Regions from separate parts of the Halomonas sp. 11-S5 genome, predicted to be linked through region 1. Evidence: riboswitches for the same ligand, from Rfam matches in the RefSeq annotation. Region 1 holds a riboswitch; each other region holds the start of a gene.

The links. A riboswitch is a leader RNA that binds a small molecule or an ion and turns the genes downstream of it on or off. The one in region 1 is predicted to bind thiamine pyrophosphate.
Region 2: it holds a riboswitch for thiamine pyrophosphate, as region 1 does, so the genes downstream of both, thiO (glycine oxidase ThiO) here and OP497_RS15825 (sodium:solute symporter) in region 1, are expected to answer to the same signal.
Region 3: it holds a riboswitch for thiamine pyrophosphate, as region 1 does, so the genes downstream of both, thiC (phosphomethylpyrimidine synthase ThiC) here and OP497_RS15825 (sodium:solute symporter) in region 1, are expected to answer to the same signal.
Region 4: it holds a riboswitch for thiamine pyrophosphate, as region 1 does, so the genes downstream of both, thiM (hydroxyethylthiazole kinase) here and OP497_RS15825 (sodium:solute symporter) in region 1, are expected to answer to the same signal.

Annotation. Positions count from the first base shown of each region.
Region 1 covers NZ_JARANW010000031.1:8,029-15,698, reverse strand. The annotation lists gene OP497_RS15835 (YfcC family protein) at 1-670, opposite strand, end outside; gene ilvD (dihydroxy-acid dehydratase) at 946-2,634, opposite strand; gene OP497_RS15825 (sodium:solute symporter) at 2,704-4,092, opposite strand; TPP riboswitch at 4,082-4,201, opposite strand; gene OP497_RS15820 (ATP-dependent zinc protease) at 4,487-5,050, shown strand; gene OP497_RS15815 (DegQ family serine endoprotease) at 5,116-6,534, shown strand; gene OP497_RS15810 (HNH endonuclease) at 6,689-7,447, opposite strand; gene OP497_RS15805 (peroxidase-related enzyme) at 7,510-7,670, opposite strand, start outside.
Region 2 covers NZ_JARANW010000013.1:3,719-11,388, reverse strand. The annotation lists gene OP497_RS10485 (DUF4236 domain-containing protein) at 1-316, shown strand, start outside; gene OP497_RS10480 (proline racemase family protein) at 362-1,411, opposite strand; gene OP497_RS10475 (zinc-binding dehydrogenase) at 1,408-2,541, opposite strand; gene OP497_RS10470 (thiazole synthase) at 2,858-3,661, opposite strand; gene thiS (sulfur carrier protein ThiS) at 3,661-3,870, opposite strand; gene thiO (glycine oxidase ThiO) at 3,867-4,964, opposite strand; TPP riboswitch at 5,027-5,149, opposite strand; gene OP497_RS10455 (hypothetical protein) at 5,231-5,536, opposite strand; gene argF (ornithine carbamoyltransferase) at 5,806-6,726, opposite strand; gene grxD (Grx4 family monothiol glutaredoxin) at 6,918-7,262, shown strand; gene rnt (ribonuclease T) at 7,598-7,670, opposite strand, start outside.
Region 3 covers NZ_JARANW010000006.1:17,991-25,660, forward strand. The annotation lists gene OP497_RS06540 (lysophospholipid acyltransferase family protein) at 1-721, shown strand, start outside; TPP riboswitch at 789-900, shown strand; gene thiC (phosphomethylpyrimidine synthase ThiC) at 979-2,883, shown strand; gene OP497_RS06550 (porin family protein) at 2,980-3,492, opposite strand; gene OP497_RS06555 (porin family protein) at 3,723-4,226, opposite strand; gene OP497_RS06560 (acetate kinase) at 4,481-5,674, shown strand; gene pta (phosphate acetyltransferase) at 5,661-7,670, shown strand, end outside.
Region 4 covers NZ_JARANW010000004.1:189,696-197,365, reverse strand. The annotation lists gene OP497_RS05220 (EF-hand domain-containing protein) at 1-74, opposite strand, end outside; gene OP497_RS05215 (FAD:protein FMN transferase) at 204-1,202, opposite strand; gene OP497_RS05210 (FAD-binding oxidoreductase) at 1,183-1,887, opposite strand; gene OP497_RS05205 (DUF2271 domain-containing protein) at 2,068-2,538, opposite strand; gene OP497_RS05200 (hypothetical protein) at 2,584-3,075, opposite strand; gene OP497_RS05195 (response regulator) at 3,208-3,885, opposite strand; gene OP497_RS05190 (ATP-binding protein) at 3,882-5,414, opposite strand; TPP riboswitch at 5,945-6,045, shown strand; gene thiM (hydroxyethylthiazole kinase) at 6,084-6,890, shown strand; gene thiE (thiamine phosphate synthase) at 6,880-7,503, shown strand; gene OP497_RS05175 (cytochrome b/b6 domain-containing protein) at 7,565-7,670, opposite strand, start outside.

The sequences.
Region 1 (7,670 bases):
CGCCGATCAGCAAGATGAACCGCAGCACGATGCCATCAGTGAAGGGAATATCGGCCGCGTTGGCCGCGATGACGGTGGCAAATGGATTGATGGTGGAACCGAGTACCCCGATGCCCGCGCCAATCAGGATGATGGCCACGCCGGTGACGGCGTCGTAACCGGCCACCAGTATCACCGGGATCAGGATGGCGTAGAAGGCGAGGGTTTCCTCCGCCATGCCATAGGTCGTTCCGCCCAGGGCAAACAGTGTCATCAGGATCGGGATCATCCAGATCTCATGGCCTTCCAGGTGTCGCATGGCGCTGCGTATGCCAGTGTCGATGGCCCCGGTGGCGTTCATGACGCCCAGGAACCCGCCGAGGAACAGGATGAACAGCGCCACATCGATGGCGTTGGCGGCATAGCTGTCCGGGTCGTAGAAGCCGGCGGTGGGGGCCAGCATGACCTCGACGAACCCCTGCGGGTTGGACTCCACCGTCTGGTAGGTGCCGGGCACGGCCACCTCGCGGCCGACCTCCTCGTTCATGGCCCGGTCGTACTGTCCGGCCGGGATGATCCAGGTCAGGGCGGCGACGAGGATGATCAGGCCGAAGAGGATGGTGTAGGCGGTGGGGAAACGCGAGGCGAGGTCACGTTCCGCGTCGGGGGTTGGCTTGCCGTCCTGGGTCATGGCGCGTCTCCCTGTCATCGACCAAGTGTGATCAACCGCATGCTCGAGGCCAGGCCAGGTCCTCGAACACCTCGGCAGGCTCCGTCGCCATTCGAAGCGAGCCCGTCTTGACACAGGATAGTCCAAGCCGCCGGCCTCGGTGCCCGGGGGTGATGAAGGTCAACCAACGACAGGAGGGCACCGCACGGCCGTGCCGGGGCCACACGGTGCCTGACGGGACACCGCGGCAAAACGACGCAGGCCGCGGACGGGGAGGCAGCAGAAGCAGGGGAGCATCACTCCGGCAGATCGGTCACCGCCCCGGTGGAGGCCGAGCTCACCGTTCGCGCGTACTTGGCCAACACCCCCCGCGCATAACGCGGTTCGGGCTGGCGCCAGGCCGCACGACGGCGCATCAGCTCCTCGTCAGGCAGGTCGACGTCGATGGTATCGGCCTCGGCATCGAGGGTGATCAGGTCGCCATCCTCCACCAGCGCCAGGGGGCCGCCGTCGAAGGCCTCGGGGGTCACGTGGCCCACCACGAAGCCGTGGCTGCCGCCGGAGAAGCGCCCGTCGGTGATCAGTGCCACCTCGCTGCCGAGCCCCCGGCCCATGATCGCCGAGGTGGGCGTGAGCATCTCGCGCATGCCGGGGCCGCCCTTGGGTCCCTCGTAGCGGATCACCACCACGTCGCCGGCCACCACGGTGCCGTCGTTGATGCGCGCCTGGGCCTCCTCCTCGGAGCCGAAAACCCGGGCGGAGCCTGCAAAGTGCGTTCCCTCCTTGCCGGTGATCTTGGCCACCGCCCCTTCCGGCGCAAGGTTGCCGTAGAGGATGCGCAGGTGGCTCTCGGCCTTCACGGGCCGATCCAGCGCCGCGATGATCTGCTGGTCATCGGGATAGGGGGCGACATCGGCCAGGTTCTCGGCCAGCGTCTGGCCGGTCACGGTCAGGCAGTCGCCGTGCAGCAGACCGGCGTCGAGCAGGGTCTTCATCAGCGGCTGGATGCCGCCGATCGCCACCAGCTCGCTCATCATGTAGTGGCCGCTGGGCCGCAGGTCGGCCACCACCGGCACGCGCTTGCCGATGGTGGTGAAATCCTCAAGGGAGAGCGCGACGCCGATGGTGCTGGCCATGCCGATCAGGTGCAGCACCGCATTGGTGGAACCGCCCAGGGCGATCACCATGGTGATGGCGTTCTCGAAGGCCTGGCGGGTCATGATGTCGGAGGGCTTGATGTCGCGCTCGAGCAGCGTGAGTACCGCCGCACCGGCGGCCTCACAGTCCTCTCGCTTGTCCCGGGAGACGGCATTCTGCGCCGAGCTGCCCGGCAGGCTCATGCCCAGCGCCTCGATGGCCGAGGCCATGGTGTTGGCGGTGTACATGCCCCCGCAGGAGCCGGGGCCGGGAATCGCCGTCTCCTCGATCTGCTTCACCTCGATCAGGTCCAGGTCGCCGCGGCTGTAGGCGCCCATGGCCTCGAACACCGAGACGATGTCGGTGTGGCCTTCGCCGGGCAGGATGGTCCCGCCGTAGACGAAGACGCTGGGGCGATCGAGCCTCGCCAGGCCCATCAGGCAGCCCGGCATGTTCTTGTCGCAGCCGCCGATGGCCACCAGGCCGTCGAAGCCCTCGCAGCCGGCCACCGTCTCGATGGAGTCGGCGATCACCTCCCGCGACACCAGCGAGTACTTCATGCCCTCGGTGCCGTTGGCGATGCCGTCGGAGATGGTGATGGTGTTGAAGATCACCCCCTTGCCGCCGGCCGCATCGGCGCCGTCGCTGGCCCGGCGGGCCAGCTCGTCGATATGGCTGTTGCAGGGGGTGAGGTTGCTCCAGGTGGAGGCGATGCCCACCTGGGGCTTGGCGAAGTCGCTGTCGGTGAAGCCCACCGCCCGGAGCATCGCGCGGCTGGCGGACTTGCCGACCCCGTCCACCACCGGGGCGGAGTGGCGGCGACGGGGATCCTTCGGGATATCGCTCATGGGGGCCTCCTCTGATCGATCATAATGGATCCCCAGAGAGTGGCCTTCCTGGCGCGGCCTGGCAACCGCTCAGGCCGGACGCCCCCTCCCCGCCAGCCGGAGCCCGGCGACCAGCAGGCTGACCAGGGTGGAGGCCACCAGCGCCCCCAGGAACGGCGGCAGGGTCGGGATGCTGCCGGGGAAGCTGGCCGCCAGCACGCCCGCCGCGAGGCTGCCCTGGGCCACCCAGCCCGGCAGGATGGCGCCGAGCATGCCCGCCACGCCGCCGGCCACCGCGGCCGTGGCGCTCATCCGCGACCAGAGACCCAGCAGCACCGGCACCACGATGGCCGCGCAGAGCAGGTCGGCGATCAGGAACAGCCGCAGCACCGAGAGCCCCTGCAGCGCCACGATCACCACCGGCACCATCAGCGCCACCGTGACCCAGCGGGCCGCGCCGAGGGAGAGCCCACGCCGGCCGGAGCCCGCCACCACCAGCGAGGCGAGGCCGTTCTGGAGGGTATCCACGCTGGAGGCGACCAGGGTGACCGCCAGCACCAGCGCCGGCAGGGCCAGCCAGCCCGGCGCCTGTGCGAGCAGCGCGAAGAAGGGGATCGGCGGCTCGCCCAACGCCACGCCGGCCATGGCCGCCAGCGTGCCGAGGCCGCCGACCGCCATCACCACCAGCACGGTGATGCCGCCGCCCAGCCAGGCGCCGCGCCCCAGGGCGCGGTCGTCCCGCGCCGCCCAGACCCGCTGCCAGTAGCCCTGGTGGAAGAGGTTCGCCGCGGTCACCGCGATTACCAGGGTCAGCGCCACGGCGAGGGCGCTGCCGGTGGGAATAGAGGGCAGCGTGGCGTCCACCGGCATTTCGGGCAGGCGCATCAGCGCCACGCCGCCAACCACCGCCAGCAGCGCGACCAGCAGCCAGGCCTGCCAGCGGTCGGTGGCCAGGCTCGCCCGCAGGCCGCCCACCGCCGTGTAGAGTAGCGTGGCGACCGCCACGCCGATGACCACCAGCGCCGGCGGCACATCCGAGAGCAGCGCGGTGATGGCCCCGATGGCGGTGAGCTCCGCGGCCAGGAAGCAGGCCATGTAGAGCACCGAGACCAGCGATACCCAGCGCCGTACCCCGGCACCATAGCAGGCCTCGGCGAACTCGCCGATGCTGCGCCCCTCCGGCAGGTGGCGCCGGATCACAGGGCCGTAGAGCCCCAGCACGATGAACGGCAGCGCCGAGCCGATGGCATAGCCGGCCAGTGCCAAGGGGCCAACGAAGGCGCCGATCTCGGGCGGCGCGAAGAGGATCCAGGCGCCCATCCCCGAGGCCAGGAAGGAGAGGCCCAGCGACTGGGCGCCCTGGGAGTTGCGCGCGGTGACATAGTCGTCAAGGGGGCCATCGGCCCGGCGGGCCCGCAGGCCCAGGAAAGCAAAGCACAGCAGCGCCGCGCCGAGCACGGCAGACGTCAGGTAAGGCATGTCGCACTTCCTCCGCCGGTATGAACCGGATCAGGTTCCAGGGTCAGCGCCATGCGCTCTCTCAGCCCCGGCCGACGCGTGCGGCAGCGGGACTCCCCTGGCGACAAGTGAATGGATGGTGGGATCGCGCCTCGCATCGTGGCCTGGCTGGCCGATAGCGACGGGATCGAGGGACATCATAGCGCCGCCTTCCCCTGGCGACCACCCGGGCCCGATTCCCGTGGGCTTGCCGGCGCGCCCGGCAACGCACCCCAAACGTCTCTCTCGAGGGGCGCCTCTCGGCGATGACGGAACTCCTTCTCCACAAGCAAGGTCGCAGAACGAGGCCATGGGCCATGGACGCATTGTCATTCGCATCACCGATATCACCCACGTGTAGTCAAGGAGGAAACGCATGCACAGACCGATCCCGAGAACACTGCTGGCCTTGCTCGGCGCCGGACTGCTGGGGAGTGCCGCCCAGGCGGCCGACACCGCCACCTATGGCTGGATCGAGAAGGCCACCATCGAGCCGTGGGGCACGGAGGTCAAGGTGAAGCTGGATACCGGTGCCCTGACATCATCGATGCAGGCCGAGGAGATCGAGACGTTCGAGCGCGACGGAGAGGACTGGGTTCGCTTTACCGTCGAGGTCGAGGATGAAGAGACGGACGATGTCGTCTCGAAGACCTTCGAGCGTCCGGTGTTTCGCGACCTGCGTGTGGTTGGTGCCGGAGGGGAAGAGAGCCGGCCCGTCGTGCTGATGACGATCTGCATGGGAGAGACGCTTCGTGAGGAGCAGTTCAGCCTGGAGGATCGCGACAACATGAACTACCCGGTCTTGCTCGGGCGACGCACCATTCAGGACCTGGGCAGCGTCGAGACGACCCGCACCTTCATGCACGAGCCCGAATGCAATGATGATTCGCCCGTCAAGCCACACTCCGAGAAGGAGTATGACGAGGATATCGGCGTATGACGGCCCCCACGGAGGGTACCGCTGCCGACCATGACACCATCCAACCGATGCCACAGGAGCCCATCGTGACAGTCAAGACACGCACGCTTTCCTGGCTAGTGCTGCTGGGACTTCTCGTTGTCGCTTCCCAGCCCGCGCTGGCGCAACAGCGCCTGCCGGACTTCACCCAACTGGTGGAGGACGCCGCCCCGTCCGTCGTCAACATCTCGACATCCCGAACGGTCGAGCGACAGGCACCCCCCAGCGGCCAGTTCGGCGGCCAGGAGATACCCGAGATCTTCCGGCACTTCTTCGGTGACCGCATCCCCATGCCCCCCGGCGGCGGCCGGGGCCAGGGCAACCAGGAGCGCCGCTCGCTGGGCTCGGGCTTCATCTTCGATGAAGACGGCTACATCATGACCAATGCCCATGTGGTCAAGGGGGCCGACGAGATCCTGGTGCGCCTCAACGACCGGCGCGAACTCGAGGCCGAGCTGGTGGGCACCGATGACAAGACCGATGTCGCCGTGCTCAAGGTCGAGGCCGACGACCTTCCCACCCTCGACATGGGCGAGGCGGGAGACCTTGAAGTGGGCCAGTGGGTCGCCGCCATCGGCTCCCCCTTCGGCTTCGATCATTCCGTGACGGCCGGCATCATCAGTGCCATCAACCGCACCCTGCCCCAGGATGTCTATGTGCCCTTCATCCAGACCGACGTGGCCATCAACCCGGGCAACTCCGGTGGGCCACTGTTCAACCTGGAAGGGGAGGTGATCGGCGTCAACTCCCAGATCCTGACGCGTAGCGGCGGGTACATGGGGCTCTCCTTCGCCATCCCGATCGATGTGGCCATGGATGTCGCCGACCAGCTGCGCAATGAGGGTTACGTCAGCCGCGGCTGGCTCGGCGTCAGGATCCAGCCGGTTTCCCGGGACCTGGCAAGCGCCTTCGGACTGGACCAGGCCGAAGGCGCCCTGATCGCGGACCTGGCCCCCGACGGCCCGGCGGCAGAAGGCGGGCTCCAGGCGGGCGACATCATCCTGGAAGCCAATGGCCAGGAGGTCGACCACTCCTCCACGCTCCCCAGGCTGATCGGCGGCGTGGCCCCCGGCGAGGAGGTCGAGCTGCTGGTGCTGCGTGAAGGCGAGCGGCAGTCGATCACCCTGGAGGTTGGCGAGTGGCCGGACGCGGGTGCCGACCAGGCCGGCAACGAGAGCGAACCGGCCCGTCTCGGCATCGCGGCACAGCCCTTGAGCGACGCCGAGCGCCAACAGCTCGGTATCGACCATGGCGTGCGCATTGCCGATGTCGACCCAGCCGGACGCGCGGCAGCCGCCGGGATCCGCCCGGGCGATGTGCTGGTGAGCATCGGGCAGCAGCGGGTGGAGAGCCCCGAACAGCTGGCCGATATCGTCGCCGACCTGCCGGAAGGCCAGGCGATCCCAGTGCGGCTCTACCGTGACGGCAACTCCTACTTCGTTGCCTTGAGTCTCGGCAGTGAGTGACCCCAGAGCCCAGTCATTGCCATGAGTCAGCGCCCCGGTGGTAACGCCGCCGGGGCGCTGTACTGTGCATGTCATAAACGACTTGCACATGTTGCCACGGATCCACCCGGGCATTGAACATAGCGCTATAGATGCTGAAAGAAAGCTGTGTCATTTAGCACCGGAAGCACTCTCGGTAGTGCCAGGCGAGATAGTCGCGGCTGGGAAATACCGAAGCCTCCAGGTTTAAAGGTTGTCCATTTAGATCGCTTAGATGGTTCTTGAGCTGCCCGTTTAATCCTGCTTCAGCCAACCCCGGAGAGATTCGTATCCGGCCTTGACCGTCGATAGCCAACAGTCCCTTATCGAAGGCGCGATCATGGAGCGCATTGAGACAGAGCCCGTTGGCTGGGTCGAGACGAAATTCGGGACGCCACTGCCAGGGCACGATGTGACTCGCGATCAGCAAGTCTTCATGACGCAGTCCAGTAATCACGCAGCGGGCGTCATAACGAATCATCACTGCCTTTCGAAATAAGGACTGTCCCACCCGGCGTTTCTGGATACCCACGGAGTCCCGTGCGGTGTAGTCAACCTCGTCGTCAGCTATATCCATCTCATTGGCGATTATCGACCACGCTTCCTCGCATTCGCTGGCCACGGCTTCCGGTTCGGCCATGAAACGTTGCCACAGCATGCGATCCTGCTGGGAAGCGCCGGATAACCCCTTCTTGCCCAGAGCCAACACTTCGGGATCGAGACTCGCATAGTTGGAAAGCTTCATCGCAACGGAGTTGGCCGAACGCCCAATCCGTTCGGCCAACTGAATGACTTCAGGTCGTCTCCGGTGAAGCTGCCCAAACGTCAACCGACAGTAGAGCGATAACACCAGTAGCCGATCTTGATCCGTCCATGCCTTTCTTTCCGCTGCCATGTGGCCTCCCGATGCTGCCTGTCTCGAGCCTACGCTCGAGCGGCCATAGAGGCCAATTCTGCTTACTTTTCCCGCGGCACCCGCCCCATCAGGTAGAACTCCTCGTTGGGTGGCGTGCCGGTCAGGGTGACCAGCCGGTTGGAGAGGCCGAAGAAGGCGGCGATGGCGCCGATGTCCCAGATGTCGTCGTGGGTGAACCCGGCCGTCTTCAGGCGGGCCTCCC
Region 2 (7,670 bases), on a different contig from region 1:
CGAGCTCTATCGGCGTCACGTGCACGGTGTGGCTTTCCGCGTGCTGGGCACGGTCTTCGCCCGGCTGCCGCGAATCGAACGCGTGCTGCTCTCCGGCTATCGCCGGGTCAAGGACCCGACCAGCGGTGAGCTTCGGGGCCAGCACCTCTTCAGCGCCAAGGTCACCCGCGAGGCGTGGGAGCGCGTCGACTTCGACCGACTGGCGCAACTCGACCCGGCCCAGGCCTTGGCGGTCTTCCCCCTGCGGCGCGAGATGACCCAGTCCGGCACCTTCCGCGATATCTCGCCCTTCGAGCTCGACTGGCGTCGGCGCTGACGCCGGCCACACGCGCCGGCGAGTCTGTCGCCCGCCGGGCGGCGTTCACTCGGACGAGGCCTGGCCGGCGCTGAGGATATGGTGCAGGCTGGCGCACGCCACCAGGGGGTCGTCGCAGTTGACCACGATGTCGGAGCGGGCCAGCACGTAGCTCTTGCCGGTGATGGTGTTCTCCACGACCGTATGGGGCCCTTCCTGTCGCGTGCCGGTGAACTCGCCGATGAAGCCGGTTTCGCGCAGCGAGACGGTTTCCAGCTTGTCACCGGGCTCGATGGTGCCCTCGTGGCGCATCAGCGCCAGGCGCGCCGAGGTGCCGGTGCCGGTGGTGCTGCGGCAGATCACGCCGGGATGCACGTAGGTGGTCGAGCGGGAGCGGTAGAAGTCGTCGGCGACCTGTTCGACGGGGCCCATGAAGTGCAGGAAGGGCAGCGGACCCACGTCGCCCAGGGTGTAGTGGGAGAAGCCGCGTTCGGCCTGGATCGCCTCGACGATCCGGTGGGCGCAGTCGGCGAGTTCCCGCTCCTCGTCGCGGTTGAGGTGGAAGCCCAGTTCGGCGGCGTCCACCAGGGCGTAGAAGCCGCCGCTGTAGGCGACGCTGTAGGTGACGTCGCCGAGGCCGGGCACATGGATGCTGGCACGGTAGGTGTCGATATAGCTGGGCAGGCCCCCGCAGGTGATCGACTCCACCACGCCGTTCTCGATCAGGGCCTCGATCTGCACCAGTCCCGCCGGCGACTCCAGCTTGAAGCGCTGGCGTCCCTCCTGCTTGGGCACTAGGCCGCTCTCCAGCACCGCCGTGGCGGTGCAGATGGTGTTGGAGCCGGAGTAGATAGGGTAGCCCATCACCTCCATGATGATGTAGCCCACCTCGGCGGCCGGGTCGGTGGCGGGCACGAGCAGGTCCACCGACATCTCGGGAATGCCGTAGGGTTCCTCCAGCAGCAGCCTGCGCAGGCCATCGGCGTCGTCGCGCAGGTAGTGCATCTGCTCACGCACCGTGGCGCCGGGCAGGGGCTCGATGCCGCCGACCACGATGCGGCTGACATCGCCGCCGGCATGGGTGTCGATCAGTTGCAGGGTCAGTGCCGGGCTCATGAGTGTCCCTCCAGGGCGAAGGGCGCGCCATGCTCGTCCCACTGGCTGTCGGGGACGATCACGATCTTGCCCAGGAAGTTGCTACCGCGGCTGACGAAGTAGCGCTCGGCGGCGTGCAGGTCGGAGAGCCGGAAGGCGGCGTGCAGCACCGGCTTGAGCTCGCCTGCACGGATCCAGGCGATCAGCTGCTCGGCCTCCTCGCGGGTGCCGTGGGAGACGCCGAAGATCTGCACCTGGTAGAGGTAGATGCGCGTCCACAGAATCTCCGAGATGTTGCCGCCGCTGGCGCCGGCGATGGAGAGCCGCGGGTAGGTGGTGCGCGCCTTCATGTCCTGGATCATGGTGTCGATGAAGCAGTCGGTCATCTCGCCGCCGACCAGGTCCATCACCGCGTCGATGGGCGCGCCCCCGGTGGCCTCGAGCACCCGTTCGGCGAAGCCCTCGAGGTCGCCGCGGTCGATCACCGCCTCGGCGCCCAGCGCCTTCAGCGCCGGTGCCTTCTCCTGCTGGCTCACCGCGTAGGGAATCGCACCGACGATGCGGCACAGCTGGATCAGCGCGGTGCCCACGCCGCCGCTGGCCCCGCTGACAAGAATCCGTTCTCCCGCACTCACCCGAGCCGACGTCATCATATGGTAGGCGGTCTGGTAGGAGCACATGCCCAGGGCGGCGAGCTCGGCGTCGCTGAGCTCGGGGTTGGGCACGTGGTGGAACTGGTCCGAGGGCACGACGACGTATTCGGCGAAGCCGCCGTCGGCACCGTGGCCGTAGTAGTCCGGGGTCAGGTTGATGTCGCGTCGGGCATCGGGGTAGAGGTTGAAGTCGAGCAGGCCGCGCTCGCCGATCCGCGAGGCCTCGACCCCCTCGCCTACCGCCACCACGCGCCCGGCGATGTCGGCACCTTGGATGCGTGGGAAGGTCAGGGTCGGTGTCCCGCCCATGGCAAAGGAGGTCACCTCGCCCTTCTTCACCGGATAGAGCCCCTCGCGGGCCTTGCGGTCGGTGTTGTTCTTGGCGGTGGCCGTGACTTTCACCAGCACCTCGCCGGGCCCCGGTCGTGGGGTCGGCACGTCGTCGTGGTAGACAAGCCTGTCGACGTCACCATGCCCGGTCAGCAGCATGGCGGCCATGGTATCGGGAAGGGTCTCGCTGCTCACTGGGTGCCTCCTTTCGTCTACGGGGTCGACTGGGTTAGACGATAGCAGACTTCCCCGTCCCGACGTCATCCCCTCTGGCCAGGGCAATCGCAGATGGAAGTAATGCTCGAGGCTGTTCCGGCGACAGGCCCCGGAGCGCCGGACCGTCGGGGAGGCGCTGTGAACCCCTCCCTGGGCGCTACCGACGCCATCCCTGGCGTAGGACCTCCCCTTCGACCTGTCCCCGGCGCCTCTCGCATTGGCTAACTGCAATTGCCCTGGCGTCTAACGTCAGGCGGCCACGTCGGGCTTATCCGCCGTCGCGGTGCCAGAAGGGCTGTCCCACCGTCGGCGTGCTGGGGCTGGCGGTCTGGCGCTGCTGCATCAGTCCGGCCAGGTAGGCCTTGCGGCCAGCGCGGATGGCCTCGGCGAAGGCCTCGGCCATCAGCGGCGGGCGATGGGCGCGGGCCACGGCGGTGTTGATCAGCACGCCGTCGAAGCCCATCTCCATGGCTTCGGCGGCCTGGGATGGCGCGCCCAGGCCGGCATCGATGATCAGCGGCACGGCGAGGCGCTGGCGCAGGGTCTCGAGGGCGTAGCGGTTCATCAGCCCGCGACCGGTGCCGATGGGCGAGCCCCAGGGCATCAGCGCCTGGCAACCGGCGTCGCGCAGGCGCTGGCAGAGCACCAGGTCGTCGGTGCAGTAGGGCAGCACCTTGAAGCCCTGGTCGATCAGTTCCCGGGCCGCCTCCAGCAGACCGAAGGGGTCCGGCTGCAGGTTGTAGTCGTCGCCGATCACCTCGAGCTTGATCCAGGGCGTGTCGAAGAGCTCGCGGGACATCTGGGCCAGGGTGATGGCCTCCCGGGCCGAGCGGCAGCCGGCGGTGTTGGGCAGCAGCCGGCAGCCGCTGTCGCGCAGGATCTGCCAGAAGGCGTCGCCGTCGCCGGCCGCGGGGTTCTGGCGGCGCAGGCCCAGGGTGACCATCTCGCAGCCTGAGGCCCGGATCGCCTCCTGCATCACCGTCGGCGAGGGGTAGAGGGCGGTGCCGAGCAGGAAGCGGCTGGCGAAGGCCTCGTCGTAGAGCGTCAGGGTGTCGTCGTGTAGCGCGTCCATCAGCCACCTCCTACCGGGGCCACGATATCGATGCGGTCGTCGTCCTGCAGGACCCGCCCGGCATAGGCGGAGCGGGGCACGAACTCGCCGTTGACCGCCACGGCGACCCGGCGGTCGGCGTAGTGCCAAGCGTGCAGGGCGTCGGCGAGCGGAGTGCCGGCGGGAAGGCGGGCGGTCTCGTCGTTGAGGCGCAGGGTGATCTCGTTCATGCAGTGGCCTCCTGCGGCGGGTGTGCCGCCAGAGTGTCGGCGAAGGGCCGGTCGCCGTGGTCCCGGATCCCGGCCAGCAGGTGGCAGACCACGGCCGGTGCCAGCAGGTAACCGTGCCGGAACAGGCCGTTGGCGGTGATCAGCCCCTCCTGGTGGGTGACATGGGGCAGGTTGTCGAGGAAGGCGGGACGCAGGTTGACCCCCTGCTCCAGGATGCGCGCCTCGGCGAAGGCCGGGGACAGGGTGTAGAGGGCGCTGCCCAGCTCCAGCGAGGACTGCAGCGACATGGGCGAGCGGTCCTCGCTCTCGATCTGGGTGGCCCCGATGACGAAGCGATCCCCCGGCTTGGGCACCACATAGAGCTGGTAGCGCGGGTGCATCAGCCGTACCGGCCGCGAGAGCCGGATCTCGGCGGTCTGCACGTGCAGGGTCTCGCCGCGCACGCCGCGCAGGCTCGGGTGGCGCTGCCGGGCGCCGGTGCCGCGACAGTCGACGACCAAGTCGAAGCGCCGGCGGCCGTTGGCGGTGACGACCTCGCCGGGGAAGGTCTCCACCGGGCAGTGGGCATGGCACTCCCCGCCCAGGGCGCGGATCTCGTCCAGCAGGCGGGTGAGCAGGGTACGGTTGTCCAGGTGGGCCTCGTCCGGCAGGTAGAGGCCCTGGCGGAAGCCGGGCGCCAGGTCGGGCTCCAACCGATGGATCTCACCGGCGTCGAGGGCCCGGCAGGGTGAGCCGCCGCCCAGCGCATGGTCGAGGTCGCGGCGGAACTGGGTGAGTTCGCCCAGGTCCTGGGGATGCGCCACCATCAGGCTACCGTGCTGTTGCCACAGCGATGGGGCGTCGAGGGCCTCGAGCCACGTCGGCCACTGGGCCAGGGCGAAGCGGCCCATGTCGTGGACGCAGCGCTCGGAGATCGCCGTCTCGCAGAGCGGGGCGACCATGCCGGCGGCGGTCCAGGCGGCGGCGGGCGGGGTGTCCAGGTCCCCGGCGTCATAGAGAGTGACGGCGTGGCCGTCGGCGAGCAGCTGCCAGGCGACCAGGCGCCCCAGCAGGCCGGCGCCGGCGACGGCGATGTGATCGGTGGTGGTTGTCAAGATAGCGGCCATCCTGCAGGAGACATGGCTGACCAGGCGGGATGGCGACAGGGGGCACGCAGGCGTGACATGCGCTTGTTCCCTCCGCAGGCATCAACCTGATCAGGTTCAACGGGTTCGGCCGTACCGATCTCAGCCCCCGTGCACGGCTTGCTGCGCGTACCGGGGCTCCCCGACAAGTCCTGCCAACTTAACCAAAGATGCCCGGGCACGCAATCTCGTCGCGTGCCCGGGCATCAATCAGTGTGGATGGCGTCCACTCCGGCTCAGGCGCAGTCGGCGGCCCCCTCGCCGAACATGTCGAACAGCAGCTCGCGGCCGAGGCCGGTCAGCACGAAGCGCTGCTGGTCGTTCCAAGTGGCGGCCTGGCTGGTCTCGAGGATGTGCTGGCAGGGCGCCCAGTCACGGTCGGCATCGCCGAGCGCCTTCAGGGCGGTGCGATCGAGGCCGCGGTGCGGGACGGTGACCGTCTCGAGGACATGCCCCTGGCGATAGAGCAGGGCGGCCATGTTGGAGAGGCACTGGCGCAGGCTACGCTGCATGCCGGTGGTACTGGGGGTGTCGTGTGTCATGCTGCCGCATCTCCTTGAGGGATTATGCTGCAGCGCATTATACATGCGACGAAGGTCGATGTCATACCAAGGTCTAAGATGTTCTGGTCTGCCGCAGACGGTGGCAATGCTCGAGGCTATTCCGGCGACAGGCCTTCGGGGAGGCGCTGTGAACCCCTCCATGGGCGCTACCGACGCCATCCCTGGCGTAGGACCTCCCCTACGACCTGTCCCCGGCGCCTCTCGCTTCAGTTAACTGCAATTGCCCTGCTAAGACGCTATCCCCCATCTCAGCCTTCCACTCGCCCCAGCAGCAGGAATTCGATCAGCGCCTTTTGAGCATGCAGGCGATTGCCGGCCTCCTGCCAGACCACCGCGCGCGGGTCATCGAGCAGGGTCGTGCTGATCTCCTCGCCGCGGTGGGCGGGCAGGCAGTGCAGGAAGAGCACGTCGTCCTTCGCCCGGTCGAGCATCGTCTCGCTCACCTGGAAGCCGGCGAAATTGGCCTCGCGCCTGGCCTGCTCCTCTTCCTGGCCCATGGAGGCCCAGACGTCGGTGGTCACCAGGTCGGCTTCAGCCACGGCCTGCAGGGGGTCGCGAAGGATGCTCACCCGGTCGCCGGCGGCGGCGAGGATGTCCTGGCGCGGCTCGTAGCCTTCCGGACAGCAGATGCGCAGCTGGAAGTCGAACTGCCGGGCGGCGTTGATCCAGGAGTGGCACATGTTGTTGCCGTCGCCGATCCACACCGCGGTGCGGCCCTTGACGCTGCCGCGCAGCTCGGTCCAGGTCATCACATCGGCGAGCAGCTGGCAGGGGTGGTAGTCGTCGGTGAGGGCGTTGATCACCGGCACCTTGCTGGCGGCGGCATACGCCTCCAGGCCCTCGTGGGAGAAGGTACGGATCATCACCGCGTCGACCATCTCCGCGAGCACCCGCGCGGTATCTGCGATGGGTTCGCCGCGGCCGAGCTGGGTATCGCGGGGCGAGAGGAACAGCGCATGGCCGCCGAACTGCGCCATGGCGGTCTCGAAGGAGACCCGGGTGCGGGTCGAGGACTTCTCGAAGATCATCGCCAGGGTGCGGTTGGCGAAGGGCGTGTAGGTCGGCCCGTGGGTCTTCAGGCCGTTCTTGATCGAGATGGCGCGCTGGATCAGGTAGCGCAGCTCGTCCGGACTGAGGTCAAGCAAGGTGAGGAAATGGCGGGTGGCCATGGTGTCGCTCCACGGGAAAAAACGACCATCCTAGCCAGCCCACGGGGGATGCGCAACGCGCCCGTCATCAGTAGAATGGCCCTCATCCACAAGGCCGACCAGCATACTCGGGTATTGCCCGGGCGCTTGCCGGCCTCGATCTATCGAGGCCCGGGCCATCGAGACCCGGCCACACGAGAAAGGGAGATGTCATGAGCACCACCGTCGAGAACATCCAGCGCCAGATCGGCGAGAACCCCATCCTGATCTACATGAAGGGCACCCCCCAGCTGCCGCAGTGCGGCTTCTCCGCCCAGACCGTCCAGGCCCTGATGGCTTGTGGCGAGCGCTTCGCCTTCGTCAACGTCCTGGACAACCCGGACATCCGTGCCGAGCTGCCCAAGGTGGCCAGCTGGCCGACCTTCCCGCAGCTGTGGGTCGAGGGCGAGCTGGTCGGCGGCTGCGACATCGTGGTCGAGATGCATCAGAACGGCGAGCTGGAAAAGCTGGTCAAGGAAGCCGCCGCCAAGCACAACCAGACTTCGTCTGGAGCTTGAAGCCATAAGCTTGAAGCTTGAAGAAAAAAGTTCTTCGCAAATTGGCGTGAAAACAGCGGGAATGTCGCGTAGGCCGGATAAGCCGGAGGCGCATCCGGCGTGACGATGGTGCCCTCGCCATGCCCGGTGCGCTGGCGCTTACCGAGCCTACGGGGTCAGATGGCCAGCCGGTATCGTGCGGTCAACGATCACGCCAGTCTGCGATGAACCAGAAACAACACCCCCGTAGCAGTGCTGCGGGGGGTTGCTATTGGGGGCAAGCTTATGCTGCTTTCCAGCTTCCAGCTTCCAGCTTCCAGCTTCCAGCTTCCAGCTTCCAGCTTACGGCTTACGGCTTACGGTTCCTCGTCCAGCCCCTGCTCCTTCTGGGCCAGGGCCCAGCCGCCCAGGTCCTTGTAGCGGTTGACC
Region 3 (7,670 bases), on a different contig from region 1:
CCAGCTCTCCCGGCAGAGCCTGACTCACTCCACCGCCACCATGCTCGAGCTGGGCTTCGCCTGGATGGGCGACCCCGACCGCGTCGAGGCCTCGATCCTCAAGGTCCACGGCCGCGAGCTGCTCGACGAGGCCCGCGCCGAGGGGCGCGGCGTCATCGTGCTGGCCCCCCACTTCGGCAACTGGGAGGTGCTCAACTTCTGGCTCTCCGGCCACTTCCCCTTCACCGCCATGTACGAGCCCCCCAAGCTCGCCCCGCTGGACCCGATCATCCGCCAGGGCCGCGAACGCCAGGGGGCGAGCCTGGTGCCCACCAACTCCCGCGGCGTGGCCGCCCTGCTCAAGGCGCTCAAGCGCTCCGAGGCCGTGGGCATCCTGCCCGACCAGGAGCCCGACTGGGGCAGTGGCGTGTTCGCGCCCTTCTTTGGCCGGCTCGCCTACACCGCCACCCTGCTGCCCAAGCTGGTGGCGCGCACCGAGGCGCGGGTCGTCACCGGGGTGGCGCTGCGTCTGCCCGGCAAGGGCTTCGCCCTGCATTTCCTGGCCGCCGACGCGCGGGTCTACGACCCTGACGAGGTCACCTCAGCCACCGGCGTCAATGCCAGCGTGGAGGCCGCCATTGCCCTGGACCCGGCCCAGTACCAGTGGGAATACAAGCGCTACCGCAAGACCCCGGAGGAGGCCGAGGGCCGCCCCGACTTCAAGCGTTTCCGGCTCTATTGATCGCCACGGAGACCCGATAGCCCGCCTTGCCGGGCTGGCAATGGTGTCTCTTCCTGCTACAGTAGAACCTCGCTTGACGGGGTGCCGTTGAAGACGGCTGAGATCATGCGCTTTCGAGCATGGATCCCGTTGAACCTGAACTGGCTAGGACCAGCGTAGGGATCAAGCGACACGCCTCCATGGCACCCCACGCCTGGCGGCCCCTGTCCTCCCTGCTGTCCTCCCTGACAATCGCAAAACCCTCAAGGGAGAACACCATGAGCAAGACCGCCCGTTTCCTCGCCGAGACCGCCCGCGTCGACGCGGCCGCCGTCCAGCCGCTGCCCGGCTCGCGCAAGATCTTTGTGACGGGCTCACGCCCCGACATCCGGGTCCCGTTCCGCGAGATATCGCTCTCGCCCACCAGGACCTCCGGCGCCTATGAGGAGAACCCGCCGCTGCTGGTCTACGACACCTCCGGCCCCTACACCGACCCGGCGGCCGAGATCGACCTGCGCCGCGGCCTGCCCGCGCTGCGCCACGCCTGGATCGAGGCGCGCGACGATACCGAACTCCTCGACGGCCCCACCAGCGACTACGGCCGGCGCCGGGCCAACGACCCGCTGCTCGCCCCGCTTCGCTTCGACCTGACCCGCACGCCGCGTCGCGCACGCCCTTCACAAGACGGCCAGGCAGGGAACGTCACCCAGCTGCACTATGCCCGCCAGGGCATCATCACCCCGGAGATGGAGTTCATCGCCATCCGGGAAAATCAACGTCGACAAGCCCAGGGGACGGCAGAGGTGGAGCGCATCCTGGGCCACCAGCACCCCGGCGAGAGCTTCGGTGCCCGGCTGCCCGAAGAGATCACCCCGGAGTTCGTGCGCGCCGAGGTCGCGGCGGGGCGGGCCATCATCCCCTGCAACATCAACCACCCGGAATCCGAACCGATGATCATCGGTCGCAACTTCTTGGTGAAGATCAACGGCAACCTGGGCAACTCGGCGGTCACCTCCTCCATCGAGGACGAGGTCGACAAGATGACCTGGGGGATCCGCTGGGGGTCGGACACCATCATGGACCTCTCCACCGGGCAGAACATCCACGAGACCCGCGAGTGGATCATCCGCAACGCCCCGGTGCCCATCGGCACCGTGCCCATCTACCAGGCGCTGGAGAAGGTGGGCGGCGTGGCCGAGGACCTGACCTGGGAGGTGTTCCGCGACACCCTGATCGAGCAGGCCGAGCAAGGCGTGGACTACTTCACCATCCACGCCGGGGTGCTGCTGCGCTACGTGCCGCTGACCGCCAAGCGGGTCACCGGCATCGTTTCCCGTGGCGGGTCGATCATGGCCAAGTGGTGCCTCTTCCATCACCAGGAGAGCTTCCTCTACACCCACTTCGAGGAGATCTGCGAGATCTGCAAGGCTTATGATGTGGCCTTCTCGCTGGGCGACGGCCTGCGCCCGGGCTCGGTGGCGGACGCCAACGACGAGGCGCAGTTCGCCGAACTGGAGACCCTGGGCGAGCTGACCCATATCGCCTGGCGGCACGACGTCCAGGTGATGATCGAGGGTCCCGGCCATGTGCCCATGCACCTGATCAAGGAGAACATGGACAAGCAGCTCACCGAGTGCGACGAGGCGCCCTTCTACACCCTGGGGCCGCTGACCACCGACATCGCGCCCGGCTACGACCACATCACCTCCGGCATCGGCGCGGCGATGATCGGCTGGTACGGCTGCGCCATGCTCTGCTACGTGACTCCCAAGGAGCACCTGGGCCTGCCCAACAAGGACGACGTCAAGACCGGCATCATCACCTACAAGATCGCCGCCCACGCCGCCGACCTCGCCAAGGGCCACCCGGCCGCCCAGCGCCGTGACAACGCGCTCTCCAAGGCGCGCTTCGAGTTCCGCTGGGAAGACCAGTTCAATCTAGGCCTCGACCCGGACACCGCCCGGGAATACCACGACGAGACCCTGCCCAAGGACTCGGCCAAGGTGGCCCACTTCTGCTCCATGTGCGGGCCCAAGTTCTGCTCGATGAAGATCAGCCAGGAGGTACGTGACTATGCAAGCGAACATGGCCTGGACGGCGATCAGGACGCCGTCATGAAGGGCATGGAGGAGCAGGCCGAGAAGTTCCGCCGCGAAGGCAGCGAGCTCTACCGGGAGGTATAAGGCTCGACGCGGGCCTTGAAAACGGAATGTCCCGTTGCTACTTGGTAGCAACGGGACATTCTCCAAATGATATGCCGACCCGGGCGCCCGCGCGAGTCAGAACCGAAAAGTCAGGCCGAGGCTGACCGCCTCGAAGTCGATATCGGACGTGTCCAGATAGTGCATGTAGTCTGCACCGATGGCCAGGTTCGGTGTCACGTCATAGCTGGCACCGGCACCGTAGGAAACATCACTCTCGCTGTCCCTCGTCCCGTCGAACTCCACTTCAGTGGCCCCCAGCACACCATGGACCTTGAACTCCGGGGTGATCGGCAGCATGCCCTTGACATAGCCCCCGGCAAGATAGTCGAGGTTCGCCGGGCCATCGGACCCGCCGGTGCCCAGATGTCCCTCGATGGCCAGGTAATCGTTGAGTTCGACGCCACCACGTAACCTCACACCGACGCTGTCGAGGCCATCGCGGTACCCACGCCGGTCGAGCTCCCAGAACATGGCATCGACACCCGCATAGGTGGTCGGCTGGTAGGCCAAGGGCCCGCTCTGCGCCTGAACTGCCCCGGTGAAAAGCAGCGCTGCCAAGGATGCGGCGCCAATGACTGACGTCTTCATGGCCATCTCCCTTTGATTGGCTTGCCCACTTTGTCGTCGACGCCCGTGGTGCCTTACGAACCCATCCGGGCACTCACCTCCACGGCCATGTCAGGCCAGTACCGGCCCGCTGACGCGATGCAGACAGGTGGCTGCGGGACGGGCGCGGCATCCTCCAACGACAAGCGCCCCCGCTGGAAACCCGGCGGGGGCGCATTTCAGGGCATGGCGGCGTGGAACCTGCCCGGAGATCAGAAGCGGAACGTCATCCCGAGGCTGGCGGCGTCGAAGGTGTAGTTCGACTCGTCCAGGTAGCGCATGTAGTCGGCTCCCACGGCGAGGTTGGGCGCCACGTCGAACTCGGCCCCGGCGCCGTAGGAGAAGTCGCTCTCGTCATCGGTGTCGAAATCTACCTCGCTGAAGCCCGCCAGGCCGTAGAGGCGGAATTCCGGGGCGATTGGCAGGGTCCCCTTGGCATAGACGCCGGCCAGGTAATCCAGCTCGGCCGGGCCGTCGGAGCCACCGGTACCGAGATGGCCCTCGAGACCAAAATAGTCGTTGAACGCTACGCCACCGCGCAGGCGCAGGCCGGTGCTATCGAAGCTGCCACCTTCATCGGGGTCGAGTTCCCAGAACATGGCGTCACCGCCGAGGTACGGGCTCGGCTGGTAGTTCATCGGGCTGCCCTGGGCATGAGCGGTGGCCGCGGCCAGCAGCAGGGCGGCGGAGACGGCGGAAATCGTGATGGTCTTCATGGTGAACCTCCCAGTTAGGAAACAGTGTTTCCCTATACAGGATTCATTCTGGTACAGCTTCGACCAAAGTGCAAGATGTTCCGCCGCCAGCGCCCTGCCAGGGGAGAGGGAGACGGCAGGGTGCCCGGCATCAAGCCGTCCAGGTCACTGCATCCCGCACTGCAACATGCTAGATTCCCCTTGCCCGAGGGCCATTCGCCAGGCACCCCCTGGCCGCAACGCCCGCGCCCCCGACACCCCTGACAGGACGCGCCATGAACGACCCGATACTGGTACTCAACTGCGGCTCCTCGTCCATCAAGTTCGCCCTCGTCTCCACCTCTCCCGACCAGCCTCGCCTGGCCGGCCTGGCCGAGCGCCTGGGCGGCGAGGAGGCGCGTCTCACCGGGGTCGACGGCGCCGGCCATGAATTCTCATGCCCCCTGCATGGCGCCAGCCACACCGAGGCCATGGCGGCCATCTTCGAGCGCCTGGAGGGGTTGCACCCCGTGGCGGTGGGACATCGCATCGTCCATGGCGGCGAACAGTTCACCCAAGCGGCAAGAATCGACGATGTCGTAGTGGCGGCCATCAAGGCGACCACGGCCCTGGCCCCGCTGCACAACCCGGCCAACCTGGCGGGGGTCAAGGCGACCCTGGAGCTCTTCCCCGACCTGCCTCAGGTGGCGGTCTTCGATACCGCCTTCCACCAGACCCTACCCCCTCGTGCCTATCGGTATGCGCTGCCGGAAGGGCTCTATCGCAACCACGGCATCCGCCGCTATGGCTTCCATGGCAGCAGCCACGCCTATGTGAGTGCCCGGCTCGATGCCCTCAGCGGGCGGCTCCATGGCGGCTGGCTCATCGCCCACCTGGGCAATGGCTGCTCCACCTGTGCGGTCTGGCAGGGACACAGCGTCGATACCAGCATGGGGCTGACGCCCCTGGAGGGGCTGGTGATGGGCACCCGCAGCGGCGACGTGGACCCGGGCCTGCATGCCCACCTGGCCCGCCAGCTGGGCTGGTCGCTGGAGCGCATCGATACCCTGCTCAACAAGGAGAGCGGCCTGCTGGGACTCTCCGGCCTCTCCAACGACATGCGCCGTCTCGAACAGGCCGCCGCCGAGCATCATGCGGGCGCCGAGTTAGCCATCGAGGTGTTCTGCTACCGCGTGGCCAAGTCCCTGGCGGCCCTCTCCTGCACGCTGCCCCGCCTGGATGGCATCGCCTTCACCGCAGGCATTGGCGAGAATGCCAGCGCCGTACGCGCGCGGGTCATCGAACAGCTGCCCCACTTCGGCCTGCGGCTGGCCGCCAAGGCCAACGCCGCCACCGTGGGCGGCCGCGAAGGCCGCATCGACCTCGACCAGGGCGGACCCCAGCTATGGGTCATCCCCACCGATGAGGAGGGCCGCATCGCCGAGGAAACCCGCCAGCTGCTGCAGGAGCACCCGTATGACGCCACTTGATCACCGTCCCGAGCCCCGCAACCTGCTGCTGGTGCCCACCGACAGCGGCGTGGGCCTGACCTCGGCCTGCCTCGGGCTGATACGCGCCCTGGATACCCTCGGGCTCAAGGCCGGCTTTCTCAAGCCGTTCCGGCAAGACGAACTCAACGGCAACGGGCCGGACCGCTCCTGTGCCCTGGCCACCAGCACCCTGGGCCTGTCGCCTCCCGAGCCGCTCTCCCAGGCACGGCTGGAGCGCCTGCTGCGCGAGGACCGCAGCGACGAGCTGATGGAGGAGGCCGTGGAGCGCCATGCCCGGGTCGCCTCCCCGGACGCCGGCCAGGCCCCCGAGCTGGTGGTGATCGAGGGGCTCGCGCCCAGCCAGCACAGCAGCTATGCGACCCAGCTCAATGCTCAGCTGGCGCATGCCCTCAATGCGCGCATCATCCTGGTCGCCGACGGTGACCTGAGCGCCCCCCAGGAGCTGGCCGAGCGGCTCGACATGCATGCCCAGGCCTTCGATGGCGTGGACTCGCCGCGCACCCTGGGCTGTATCTTGATGCGGCTGCGCCCGCTGCCGAACGGCGACAGCCACACGCCCCTGGCGGCCCCGGAGCTCACCGCCCAGCGTGACGCGCAGCTGATCGCCCGCCTGCGCCGCTACCTGCCGGCCCTGGGCGGCGAGCGCTTCCAACTGATCGGCGCCGTGCCCTGGCATGCGGCCCTCTCCGCCCCGCGGGTACTGGACGTCGCCCGCGCCCTGGAGGCACGCTTCCTGCACGAGGGCGAGGTCGCCAGCCGTCGTGTGCTGGGCACCAGCCTGTGTGCGCGTAGCGCCTCCCATGCCCTGCACGTGTTCCGCCCCGGCCGCCTGCTGGTCACCCCCGGCGACCGCGACGACATCCTGCTCGCCGCGGCGCTCGCGACCATGAACGGCGTGCCGCTGGCGGGCATCCTGCTGACCCATGGCGAGCTGCCGGATGAGGCCATGATCGAGTTCTGCCGCCCCGCGCTGCGCAGCGGCCTACCGGTGATGGCGGTGGACTCCGACAGCTTCGCCACGGCCCAGCGCCTCGATCGCATGGCCAACGACATCCCCATCGACGACCCGGAGCGGGCCGAGCAGGTGACCCGCTTCGTCGCCGGCCACCTCGACCTGCAGTGGCTCAAGGAGAACCTCAGTCGCGGCTATCCAAGCCGTCTCTCCCCCGCCGCCTTCCGCCACCAGCTGGTGAAGACGGCGCAGCAGGCGGGCAAGCGCATCGTGCTGCCCGAGGGCAGCGAGCCGCGCACCGTGGAAGCCGCTGTGATATGCCAGCGGCGCGGCATTGCGTGCTGTGTGCTGCTGGCCAAGCGCGAGGAGGTCGAGGACGTCGCCCGCCAGCGCGGCATCGAACTGCCCGAGGGCCTCGAGATCCTCGATCCGGCCGAGATCCGCCTCTCCTACGTCAAGCCGATGGTCAAGCGCCGTCCCGACAGGCTCAATGCGCTGACGGCCGCGTCGCAGCTACAGGACAACGTGGTGCTCGGCACCATGATGCTGGCCGAGGACGAGGTCGACGGCCTCGTCTCCGGGGCGATCCATACCACCGCCAACACCGTGCGCCCGGCCTTCCAGCTGATCCGCACGGCGCCGGGCTATCGGAAGGCATCGTCGATCTTCTTCATGCTGCTGCCCGAGCAGGTGGTGGTCTATGGCGACTGCGCGGTGATCCCGGATCCGGACGCCGAAGCCCTGGCCGAGATCGCCATCCAGAGCGCCCGCTCCGCCGCGGCCTTCGGCATCGAGCCCCGAGTGGCCATGATCAGCTACTCCACCGGCGAGTCTGGCAGCGGCGCCGACGTCGATAAGGTCCGCGAGGCCACGCGCATCGCCCGGGAGCGCGAACCGTCGCTGTGCATCGACGGCCCGCTGCAGTACGATGCCGCCGCCATCGAGAGCGTGGGCCGCCAGAAGGCCCCAGACTCCCCAGTGGCGGGGCGCGCCACGGTCTTCATCTTCCCCGACCTCAACACC
Region 4 (7,670 bases), on a different contig from region 1:
GGGCTGGCGTTGGCGACGCCGGCCACAACGACCGTGAGAACGGTGGCACCGATCAAGAGCTTGCCTTTGTGCATAGGTCTTCTCCCATAATGGCTGTTGTGATTACCGCGAAGATTGCGGCCGCGGCGGACCGCCACATCTCACCCGATTGTAGCCATGGGCAATGGCGGGAATATGCGCCAATCGGGGAGAAAGTGTGAACATCACCACGGTCTTACGGCGACGTTGCGCCGGTGTGGCCGTTCCGGGCCCGCGGGGGAGAACAGCTCGCCGACCCCGAGCGTAGTAACCCCGTCGGAGCCGCGGTCACGGATCAGGAACAGGGCATTCAGTCCTATTGCCTCGGCGAGAACGCGGCCACGCTCGGCCCCCAGGACCATGAGCGCGGTTGCCCACGCATCCGCCTCGACACAGCGCCGGGCGAGGACGGTCACCGACGCGGGGGAGGCCGCGAGCGGGGCACCACACCCCGGGTCCATTGTGTGGGACAGCCGTCGCCCCTGGGCTTCGACCCAGTGCCGATAATCGCCGGATGTGGCAACGGCCGCGTCCTGGAGCGTCAGGATGGAGTGCGGTGCACGGGCCGCCGAGTCCGGCGCCTCGACGGCGATGCGCCATGCCTCACCGTCGCCGCGCAGGCCCATGGCGCGCATTTCCCCGTCGATACCGACCAGCGCGTCACGGATGCCAAAGCCGGCGAGCACCTCGGCGAGCCGGTCGACACCATAGCCCTTGGCGATGCCATTGAGGTCGAGGGTGATCGGGGCGCGCTTGATCACGCTGCCTTCCTCCAGGGTGAGCACCTCGTGGGCCGGCCGCCGGGGTGCCGCGAGTGCGGTACGGATTCGCTCACCGGACCCCCCACCCGGCCCAAACCCCCAGGCGGTTACCGCGTCGCCCATGCCGATATCGAAGGCCCCGCCCGAAGCGCGCCCGACTTCAAGGCCGAGTGCCAGTACCTGCCGCAGGCGCGCGGGTAGCGCAATGCGCTGATTCACAGGCGCGTCGTTAAGCCGCATGAGGTCACTGTCGGGGTTCCAGGTCGACATCTGCCCGTCCACCTCGTCCACGGCCGCCTGCAGTGCGACCCGCAAGCGGGACGGATCGAACCCCGGCGCCGCCAGGAAGGTCGCCTGCCAGCGCGTGCCCATGGTCGGGCCGTTGAGCGCGTGGCGCACGGGTTCAGTAGATGTCTTCGACATAGCGCCCTTCCTCTTTCAGTACGGCCGGTGTCAAGCCTGTTGGGGCGAGGATCTCCTCCAGGGCCTCGGACACCCCCCTCGCCATACCCTGTCCGCCGCAGACCACGACACGCGCGCCGCTGCGGATGGCCTCCGCAACCGGCGTAGCCTCCGCGCGCAGCGCGTCCTGCGCGTAAGGGGGGCCTGCCGCACGCGAGGTTGCGGTGGTGAGACGCTCAAGCCGTCCCTGCGCCCGCCACTCGATCAACTCCCTGTCGTAGAGGAAATCGCTGTCCGGGTGACGCATGCCGAAGAACAGATGCACCGGGCGGCGCCCGGTGTTGTCGCGGATGAACCCCGCAAGCGGCCCCACGCCCGTGCCCGCGCCGATCAGGATCAGCGGTGCATGGCCCGAACCCGGTTTGAAGTCGGGGTGACGGCGCAGAAACGCACGCACCGTCTGACCCGGTTCGAGCCCCACGAGCTGACCGGAACACAGCCCGCCGGGGTGCTTTCGGACCACGATCTCGATGAAGCCGTCACGGCGCCCCGAGGCCAGCGAGTACAGGCGCGGCAGCTCCGAGCCGTCCGGCACAATACCCAGGAGATCGCCTGCGCTGAACCGGCCGAACCCGTGCCCGGTCAGGCGCTGCCAGAGCGACTCCCTTGGCAGGGCAAAACGCAGGATGGACGTGGGCGCCTGCACCTCGGCGCCGTAGTCGCGACGCGAAACGAGTGTGAGATGGCGGGTAGCGTGACCCCGGGGGCCGATGCGTGAGCGCTAGCTCGAGGCCCAGGGCGGCACCGCTGACGGACAACACGATGAGCAGGGCCAGGGCCACCAGCCCCGGCCACCGATGCAGCACACGAATCACGGGCCGGACCCTCACATCTCGTACTTGAAGCTGGCGATGTAGCGGCGACCGCGTACCACCTCGCCGGCATTGGCACGGTTCAAGGGGATATTGATTTCCCGCGGGGACTCACGCCTATCTTCAACCGCCGCATCGACATGCAACGTGTACCCTTGCTCGAACAGCGCCTCGTTGAGATCCAGCGTGAATTCCAGGGTCTGCCCCTCGCCAACACTGGCACCGGTGATGCCATCGACCTGCGCCGTGTCACCGTTCGTGGCGCGATACCAGCCCGTCAGGTCCTTGTAATATTTGGACTTCTCACCGGCCATCCAGAGACTGCCGACATAAGCGCCGCTGGCGTCGGTAACGTAATAGGCCAGGTAGGCGCCATTGCCGCCGTAACGATTCAGCTGAGTGGTGAACGTCACTGGTGCCGCCGAGGCGATTGCCGGAAAGGTCAGCGCAGCGGCCAGCGTGAGGGGGACGAGGATCGATTTCATCGTGTCTTCTCCTTGCGGTTCGCGACCACAGTCATTGCCTCGGCCTTACTTGGTGTTCACCTTCGGGGTCGAGCCCGGCGTGAACAGGCCGTTGTCCGGGGGCGCGGTAGTGCCGGCGGGGGCGGGTCCGGCGGTGGCGCCGTCGTCGTCCTCCTCGTCCTCGTCCTCGTCCTCGTAGCCCTCGTCGTCGTAGCGTCTGCGGTTATCGGTATCGCGCTCCATGCCCACGCCGGGGCCTCCCGCCGGCCCAGTAAACTCCGCCTGGCTGACCGCACCGTCTCCGTCCCGGTCGAGCCACTGGACGCTGCGCTCGGCACGTATGCGCATCAGCAGCGCCTGGATCTCGTCGACGTCGAGCTGGCCGTCGCCGTTGGCGTCCGCCTCGGAGAAGCGGGCCGTGACCCGTTCCCCGGACGCCGAAGCCTGCATGGGCGGGGCGGCACCATCCCCCGAACCCCGATCCGGACCGGCATTGGCCAAGCCCGCAACGGCGGCGGTGAGAACAGTGGCACCAATCAAGAGCTTGCCTTGATACATGGGTTTTCTCCCGTAATTGCTGCGAGGATTGCGGCCGCGGCGGACCGCGACCTCGCAGACGATTGTGATCACGGGTGGTGGAGGGAATATGGGCGAATCGGGGAGAGAGTATGAACGTCGCGGCGGAGGGCCTTAGTCCACGGCCTCGAGACGGTAACCGACGCCGTACACCGAGCGGATCAGCTCCTGGTCGCCGCGGATCGCCGCCATTTTTCGCCGGAGGTTCTTGACGTGGGTGTCCACCGTCCGGTCGGTGACCACGCGGTGGTCGTCGTAGAGGTGATCGAGGAGCTGGTCCCTCGAGAACACCCGGCCGTGGTGCGCTGCCAGGCTGGCGAGCAGCCGGAACTCCACCGGCGTCAGCGACAGGGGCTCGCCGTCGAGGCTGGCGCGGTAGCCGGCCTCGTCCACCACGAGCCCACGGCCCGTATCGGCGCCCGGGTCCGTGCGGCTCCGGCGCAGGATGGCCTTCACCCGCGCCACCACCTCCCGCGGGCTGAACGGCTTGCAGATGTAGTCGTCGGCACCGAGCTCCAGGCCGAGGAGGCGGTCGATCTCTTCCACCCGGGCGGTGACCATGACCACGGGTACCTCGCTGAAGCCGCGGATCTCACGGCACACGCTCATGCCATCCTCGCCGGGGAGCATGAGGTCGAGGAGCACCAGGTCGGGCCGATTCCGGCGAACCCAGGGCACGACGTCGCGGCCGTCATCGAGTAGGTGCGGCTCATAGTCCGCCCTGCGCAGGTAGTCGGCCAGCAGCCCCGCCAGCCGGGGCTCGTCTTCCACGATGAGGATGCGTGCACTCATGCCCCGGATACCCTCCCCGTTTGTCGTGCCCCGTTGACCCGGTCCGCCATCGGCAGCGTCAGGCGTATGCCAACGCCGCCGATGGGCGAGGGGTACGCCTCGATCCAGCCACCATGGGCCTCGGCGATGTTGCGGCATATCGCAAGGCCGAGGCCCGCGCCGCCGCTGGAACGGCTGCGCGAGCCCTCCACCCGGTAGAGCCGCTCGAACAACCGCTCCAGGGCCTCGGCGGGCACACCCGGTGCGGAGTCCTCCAGCCGCAGCACGGCCTCCCCGTCCCGGGTGGTGAGCGACAGCCGCACCTCGCCATCGCGGTCGGTATAACACAGGCTGTTGTGCAGCAGGTTGCCCAGGAGCTGGTTGACGCGGCCGCGATCGGCGGTGACCGTCACCGGCACGCCAGGCACCTCCAGGGCCAGAGCCAGGCCGGCGTCCGCCATCCTCGAGCGCCACTGCTCGGCGCCCGCCCGCACCAGCGCGGCGAGATCCAGTCCCTCCATGCGGTAGTTCAAGGCACCGGCATCGGAGAGGGAGAGCTCGTAGAGGTCGTCGACGAGCTTGCTCAGGGTCGCGACGCTGCCCTGCAGGCCGGTCAGCGACTCCCGGGTGAGCGGACGCACCCCGTCCTCCATGGCCTCCAGCTCGGCGCGCAGCACCGACAGCGGCGTGCGCAGCTCGTGGGAGATGTCCGCCATGAATGCGCGGCGCAGGCGCTCGTTGCGTTCCAGGGTCTCGGCGAGGCGGTTAAAGTCGTTTGCCAGCTGGCCGAGCTCGTCACGGCGTGACTCGTCCACCCGGGTGTCGAATCGCCCGGCGGTGAGTGCCAGGGTGGCACCGGCGAGGCGGCGTACCGGCGCGAGGAATCCCCGGGCGAGCAGGAGGCTGACCACCGTGGCGAGCACCACGACGACCAGCGCGGTCATCCAGGCGGCGTCGAACTGTTTCTCCTGGAAACGCAGGGCGAGGTCGTCGGTGATACGCCCCGGCGGGCGGTAGACCAGCCAGCCCACGGTTGCGCCGTCCACCACGACCGAACGCGACTCCGTCTGGCCCGACACCACCTTCGGCCCGGCCACGTGCCGCCGGTCGGCGTCCAGCAGGGCGGGGCCGAAACGGACCGGGCCCTGCATGGACGGCACGTCCCCGGCAGGGCCGGTAAACAGGTGCCGGGAGCCGTCGCTTTCGTGGTCGTCGTCATCGTCGTCGTCCCCGCCATCCCGTTCCCGGTGTTCGCCCTCGTCGCGCTCGCGGTGATCGGCCTCCGCCTCTCGCTGGCGCCACAGCGCCTCCCGGAGCAGGCGCTGCCAGCGCCCGCCCTCGGATAGATTTTCCCAGTCCCCGGCCTCGCGATAGTAATCGGCAAGCACCGACGCCAGCGTGTCGATGCGCTCGCCCTCGCGCTCGCGGACGTAGTCGAGGAAATCGCTGCGAAAGGTCACCTGTACCGCGAAGGTCATGAGCACGACCACGCACAGCGTGACGCCCAGAATGGCGAGAAACAGCTTCGCAGTGATACCCGGTCGCCTCATGAACCCCTTCCAGTCACCTGTGCCTTGCCCATTGTCATGGCAGGCCGACTCACGAGCGCCAAGTATCCCGCGCGGAGTGCGCGACGCAAGCGCGATGGCGCCGACTCCCCGGTATCTTCATATTCCACCCACTATCGCCTCGCACCATTGCGAGTGAACCGACACGACCAAGGAGGCGTCCCCATGCAACTGCGCGATACACCGATCGATTACGGCACCATCAACCTCTGGCTCCACTGGCTCACAGCGGTGGCCACACCGCCGATTTCTCCGGGCTCTTTTCTCTGCCACCGCTAGTCGGGGACGACACCACGAGAGCCGGCTCACCGCGGAGGCGCATCCGGCGTGACGATGGTGCCCTCGCCATGCCCGGTGCGCGGGTGCTTATCGAGCCTACGGGGTCAGATGGATAGCCGGTATCGTGCGGTCAACGATCACGCCAGTCTGCGATGAACCCGCTTTCCTTCCGGCTTCCACCTGCTGGCCTAACCCCGGGCCTTTACAGCCAGGGAGCGGGCAGGGATAGTGGGGACTGACGACAGGGGCGCCGCGGCGACATCGCCACGGCTGAGACGCACCCTCGGAACCTGACCCGGATAATGCCGGCGGAGGGAGTCGTGCGGCCCCGGCCCTGCCGCCGCGCCGCACCTCCCGCGCCGGGGAGGCCCCATGCTTGCCATCGATCCCGCCGCGCACCTGGCCCGGGTGCGCGAGACCAGCCCGCTGGTCCACAACATCACCAATCATGTCGCCATGAACAGCATGGCCAACGTGCTGCTGGCCATCGGCGCCTCGCCGGCCATGGTCCATGCTCGCGAGGAGGCCGCCGAGTTCACCGCGCTGGCCGGCGCCCTGACGATCAACATCGGCACCCTCTCGCCCCACTGGGTCGAGGCCATGGAGGCCTCCGCCCTGGCCGCCGGGGAGACGGGGCGGCCCTGGGTGCTGGACCCGGTGGCAGTGGGCGCCACGCGCTATCGCCGCGAGACCGGCGCGCGACTGCTGGCGCTCGCACCGGACGTGATCCGCGGCAACGCCTCGGAAATCATCGCCCTGGCGGGGCAGGCCGGCGGCGGGCGGGGCGTGGACAGCACCGACCCGGCCGAAGCGGCCCTCGACGCCGCCCACCGGCTGGCCCGCCAGACGGATGGCGTGGTCGCGGTGACCGGCGAGGTGGATCTGGTCACCGACGGCCGGCGGATCGCCCGCCTGCGGGGCGGCCACCCGCTGATGCCCAGGGTCACCACCCTGGGCTGTGCGCTGACCGGCGTGGTGGCGGCCTTCCTGGCTGGCGCCGATGATACCTTCGAGGCGACGGTGGCGGCGCTGGCCTGCTACGCCGTGGCCGGCGAACTGGCCGGCGAGGTGGCGCGAGGCCCGGGAAGCTTCGCCGTGGCCTTCCTCGATGCCCTCTATCACCTGGATGCAGAGGCCCTGGCCGAACGGACTCGACTGGAGGTTCACGATGCGCCTTGATCTCTCGCTCTACCTGGTCACCGACCGCGAGCTCTGCGCGGGCTCGGGACTGGAGGAGACCGTGGTGGCGGCAGTGCGTGGCGGCGTGACACTAGTGCAGCTACGCGACAAGCATGCCAGCGACGCCGAGCTGGTCGACCAGGCGCACCGCCTCAAGGCGGCGCTTTCCGGCAGCGGCGTGCCACTGATCATCAATGACCGGCTGGAGGTGGCCCTGGCAGCCGGTGCCGACGGCCTGCACCTCGGCCAGGACGACGGCGACGTGGCCGAGGCCCGCGCCGCCCTGGGCCCGGAGGCGATTCTCGGGCTCTCGGTACAGACCCATGACCAGCTCGCCCGCCTCGACCCGGCGGCGCTGGACTACCTGGGGCTGGGCCCGGTGTTCGCCACCCCCAGCAAGCACGACCACGCCACACCGCTGGGCTTCGACGGCCTGGCCGTCCTGGTGGCCGAAAGCCCCCTGCCGAGCGTGGCCATCGGCGGGCTCAAGGCCGAGCACCTGGCCGCGACGCACCGGGCCGGCGCCCACGGCCTGGCGGTGATCTCGGCGATCTGCGGCAGCCCCGACCCCGAAGCCGCCGCGCGGGCCTTTGCACGGCCGCCTCGCCACTGACCACCCAAGACGCCGTCACCGCGGCAAGCGCGGTGACGGCGTGGATCGGGGCAGGTCGAGATCAGGCGTCCGAGCGCGGATGCCCCGGGTGTCGGTGGTAGCCGTGCAGCATGCCGGCGATGAGATTGTCGCCTCGCTTGCGGCTCTCGAGGAGCGCTCCGAGGACA